Regions from separate parts of the Arthrobacter sp. MDT1-49-2 genome, predicted to be linked through region 2. Evidence: predicted binding sites of a transcription regulator. Region 2 holds the regulator's gene; the other holds the start of a gene.

Region 1 (2,382 bases), on a different contig from region 2:
CGTAGTAATGGCCTCAAGCTGGTCCGCGATGACCTGCGGATCCACCGGCACGAAGCGGTGGTTCCAGGAATCCTTCGGATCGAAGGACACAATGCAGGTCAAAGCCGTGATCCCGTAAACGCCCAGTTCCTGGAACGTCTTCAGATCGGCCTGGGCACCGGCGCCGCCGGTGGCCTCGGAACCGGCGATGGTCAGTGTGACGGCCGGAGCTGTGGCCGCGGAAGAGTGTGTGTTTGCAGACATGGGTCCATCTTCCACCCAAAACGGGAGAAGCTGCCACCCATCCGCTACGCGCTGTGACGCCGGGCCTGCCGCCACACGCCGTGACGGCGAGCAGCCTGCCGCCGCCGTCGTCGTCCGGTTAGGAATCCCGGCGGATGCCGCGCAGCAGCGAGACCACGTCCTCCACGATATTCCGGACCACCGGGAGCCGGGACAGGATGACGAGTTTGGCTATCAGCGGGGCCAGGCTCGCGGCGAGCCGGTGGGAACGGCGCTGTCCGGGGGTGTGGTCGTAGACCCAGAACAGGCTGATGCCCATGTGTACGAGCCAGAGCAGTTCAGGCAGGTCGTTGCGGATGGCCAGGGGCGGCTGAGGCCGGGCGCCGGTCACCGCCTGGCGGAACAGCGCAATGGACTTGCCGCGTCCCACGGCGGCATCGCCCTGGCGGTTGGGCGCCATGGCATCGCGCAGGAAGTGTGCACCGAAGGCGTGGTAGGGCTCCAGCGTGGTCAGCCAGGTGCTCAGGATGACGGCCAGGTTCTCGCCGAGGTTCTGCCCCTCCCGGATCAGCGGCAGCGCCAGCGAGCGGTGCTCGTCCTGCAGAGAGCGGTACAGCTCGTGGATGAGGTCATCCTTGGACCGGAAATAGTAGTAGGCGTTGCCTACGGAGACCCCCGCCTCCAGCGCGATGCTGCGCATGGTGGTCTTTTCGTAGCCCTGGCGGGTGAACAGGTGCAGCGCGGTGTCGATAAGGAGCCGGCGCGTCTGTTCGCTCTTGACGGTGACGGCCAAATGATGCTCCCTTATGCAGTATTTCCAGCGTTCAGTAGACCACAGTTTTGAACGTGTTCAAAAAGGGCTGCGGCTCTGTCGCTTCGCAACGGCGCGGACGCGATGCCGGACGTGGCAGAATGGATGCGGCCCTGCGGGGCTGCCCGGGGCAGCGGGCACAGTGCTAATACAGCCGGCGGAAGCCAGGCGAACCACTACCGAAACGGAATGCCATGAGTGCACAGCCACGGGCAGCTGCGAAAACCGCTGCTATTTACGCCTCCCGCGGGAGCTCCCAATATGACCTGATCCTCACGCTGATGTGCGTGGTGATTGTCATTTCCAATATCGGCGCCAGCAAGGGCGTGCACTTTGATCTTCCCGGCGGTTTGGAGATAGTCACCGACGGCGGTTTCTTCCTCTTTCCGCTCGCGTACATCCTCGGCGACGTGGTGTCCGAGGTCTACGGTTTCAAGGCCGCCCGCCGTGCGATTTTTACCGGGTTTGGCATGGCGCTGCTCGCCGTGGTCAGCTTCGCAGTCATCATTGCCCTGCCCGGTTTCGACGATGCCTACGGGCAGGAAAAGCAGGCCGCGCTGGAAGTGGCCCTGGGCCCGGTCTGGCAGATAGTGCTGGCCAGCCTGCTCGGGTTCCTCGCGGGACAGCTGCTGAACTCGCTGGTGCTGGTGCGGATGAAGGAACGGTTCCGGGAGAAAGCCCTGGCCGGGCGGCTGATGGCCTCCACCGGTGTGGGGGAGTTTGCGGACACCCTGATTTTCTGCGCCGTCGCGGCCCCGGTAATCGGGATTACCGACGCCGCCGGGTTCCTGAACTACGTCATCTTCGGTTTCCTTTACAAAACGCTGGTTGAGTTCCTGTTTGTGCCGGTCACCACCGCCGTCATCAAGGTCATCAAGCGGCGCGAACCCACCTATGCCGAGCCCGGACTGGAGCCGGCGGCCGGGCGGTAGGGCTCAGGGAGATATCCGGCCCGGGATGTGCAAGGGTGGGGGAACGCACGCGTTTAACTTCACCGATACGGCAGGAGCACAAAGCATGAGCACTGAAGAACCGGTTGCAAACCCCGGCGCCAAGGCAGCGGATGAAAACCTGGCCGGTACCCGGGATGAATTCAACGACGAGGTCACCAAGGCGTTGATCGAGGAGTCCCGCGAGGATTCCAGTCCCGGCGATACCGAGCGGGATTCCCAGTCCGCCCTCGAAGAGGACGAAAACACCCCGGCCAAGCCGGACAATTCATAACCGCCGGACCCCCGGTTTTTTCGAATAATCCATAGGAGGACGCAGTGCCCCAGGACAAAGATTTCGAACACAATGAGGCCAAGGCTGAGGAACAGCTGCAGATAGTCGATCCGCCGGTTCCCGGG
Region 2 (2,382 bases):
CCAAAAGACCGCCCGTGCCGGAGCCGTCAAAGTCCAAGCCGGCGCCCACGCCGCTTCGGTCAAGGTACAGGCAGGTGCCCGGTCCGCCGCCCGCCGGGTCGGTACCGTGGCGCGCAGCGTGGAACGCAGGTTGCCCTCCCGCACAGGCAATCCGGTTCCGGTCATCGTTACCGCTTACCTGCTGATTGCCGGCGCGGGCGTCATGAACCTGGCGGTCACGCTGACGGCGATTGCGAGGATGCCTTTCAATGACGATCTGCCGCCGTATCTTGCCCTGCTGGAGCGATACGGTTTCAACGGATCCCTGTATGCCAAGATCATTGCGGCCGTGGATGTCGCCTACGCCGTGGTAATTTTCGGGATCGCGCTGTTGTTCGCCACGCTGCTTCGGGAAAGGCGCCGGTGGGCCCGGGTGGCCACCGCCGTGCTGGCCGCCGCAGCGCTTTTCTACGGCATCAACCTGGGCACCGGGTGGCAGCTCACCTCAGCGATACTCGCCGCAGCCGGGGCAGCCCTGAGTTTCACCAAAGGGGCCGCACCGTGGTTCCGCCCCCGCCGTTTGCAGGCCGGGACAGTGCCCCGCAGCAGCTAGCGTTCCAGCCGGGCGCGGGCGGCTATTTCCGAGACCCGGGCACGCTGGGCGTGGTAGGCAAGAATCTGTAGTTCCGTGGCCATATCCACCTTGCGGATCTGAACGTTCTTGGGTGCTTGGAGGACCACCGGCGCAAAGCTGAGGATACTGGTGATGCCCGCGGCAATCAGTCGGTCGCAGAGGTCCTGTGCGACCTCGGCGGGTACCGACAGAACCGCCATATTTGCCTCGGTTTTCTCCAGTTCCTCCTCCAGAACGGAGACGGGCCGGATCTTCAGCCCACCTACGTCCTCGCCTATCACCGTCCGGTCCGCGTCAAACAACGCCACAACTTCGAAACCACGCGTGCCGAAACCTGGGTATCCCGCAAGTGCCCGGCCCAGGTTGCCGGCACCCACAATGGCAACACGCCAGTTTTGGGTCAGCCCCAGGGCGGCGGCAATCTGCCCGCTGAGGTAGGACACGTCATATCCCACTCCCCTGGTTCCGTAGGAGCCCAAATAGGAGAGGTCCTTGCGCAGCATCGGGGAATTCACGCCTGCTGCTTCGGCCAGCTCCTCCGAGGAAACCCGCTCGACGCCGTCGGCCAGCATCACGGACAGGGCACGGAGGTAGATGGTGAGACGGGCCAGGGAAGCCGGCGGAATGTGCCGCTTCACGCCTGCCGTTGACGCACCGGTCACAGGCGCACCCGTCACAGTCGGGCCGGTCACGGTCCGGCCGCTGGGGGCCGCGGCCGGCTTCCATGCCCCGGCTTCGCCGGATCGGACCTCGTCGGGTTCCATCATGTCTCCAGAAGGTGCCGAAGCCGCGTTTCGTCTATCGTCCAGAAATCGCGCTGGACGCCGTCAATAAACAGCACCGGAATCTCTTCACCGAAACGGGCTGCAAGCTCCGGCTCATCGTCCGCGCTGCGTTCCTGCCAAGGGACTCCCAGCTCCTGGCCTACGCGCTGAAGCACCTTGCGGGCATCCTCACACAGGTGGCATCCGGGGCGGGTCAGGAGAACAACTTCCGGTCCTGCAGATTCACTCATAAGTCCAAAATAGCCTCAAATTCCCGATTGTCCGCGCTCGGGCCCCGTTTTGCGTAGACTCGGATTATGCCCCGATCCACTGCTGTCCGAGCCAACGGAACCACGGCTGCGGCGGGCAAACCGGGCGAGGCTGCCTTCTTCGACGTGGACAACACGCTGATGCGTGGCGCAAGTCTTTTCCATGTTGGACGCAAAATGTACCAGCGCAGGGTCTTTACCCTCCGTGAAGCTGCGGGTTTCGCTCGGAAACAACTGCGCTTCATCCTGCAGGGCGAGAACCTGAAGGACGTACATTCCGTTCGGGACGCTGCGCTGGCGTTCGCCGTCGGCCTGTCTTCGGAAGATGTCCGGACACTCGGCGAAGAGGTCTACGACGAGATGATCGTCTCGAAGATCTGGCCAGGCACCCGTGCCCTCACCGAACAGCACATGAAGTCCGGCCGCCCGGTCTGGCTGGTCACCGGAACGCCCGTGGAGGTGGCTTCCGTCATCGCTTCCCGGCTGAACCTTACGGGCGCGCTGGGCACGGTCAGCGAAGTCACCGACGGCCTCTATACCGGCCGCCTCGTCGGCGAGTTCCTGCACGGGCCGGCGAAGGCTGCCGGCGTCCGCGCCCTGGCAGAGAAGGAAGGGCTCGACCTGCAGAACTGCTGGGCCTACAGCGACTCCTACAACGACGTGCCGCTCCTGAGCCTGGTGGGCCATCCAGTGGCCATCAATCCGGACGCACGCCTCCGCCGCCATGCCCGAGACA

Evidence for each region. The regulator Rex, encoded in region 2, represses fermentation and respiration genes when NADH is low (regulators of the CRP and FNR family bind a similar motif). The targets are predictions, from matches to a motif close to CTTGTGAANNNNTTCACAAG.
Region 1: a site for Rex is predicted at 1,060-1,079, ahead of AC5RTS_RS08745 (queuosine precursor transporter). Genes of this name have one in related genera too.

What each region holds. Positions count from the first base shown of each region.
Region 1 covers NZ_JBNHFK010000005.1:130,242-132,623, forward strand. The annotation lists gene thiD (bifunctional hydroxymethylpyrimidine kinase/phosphomethylpyrimidine kinase) at 1-243, opposite strand, end outside; gene AC5RTS_RS08740 (TetR/AcrR family transcriptional regulator) at 362-1,015, opposite strand; gene AC5RTS_RS08745 (queuosine precursor transporter) at 1,228-1,965, shown strand; gene AC5RTS_RS08750 (hypothetical protein) at 2,051-2,257, shown strand; gene AC5RTS_RS08755 (hypothetical protein) at 2,302-2,382, shown strand, end outside.
Region 2 covers NZ_JBNHFK010000014.1:686-3,067, forward strand. The annotation lists partial or broken gene AC5RTS_RS15875 (hypothetical protein) at 1-592, shown strand, start outside; gene AC5RTS_RS15880 (redox-sensing transcriptional repressor Rex) at 589-1,377, opposite strand; gene AC5RTS_RS15885 (glutaredoxin family protein) at 1,377-1,628, opposite strand; gene AC5RTS_RS15890 (HAD family hydrolase) at 1,695-2,382, shown strand, end outside.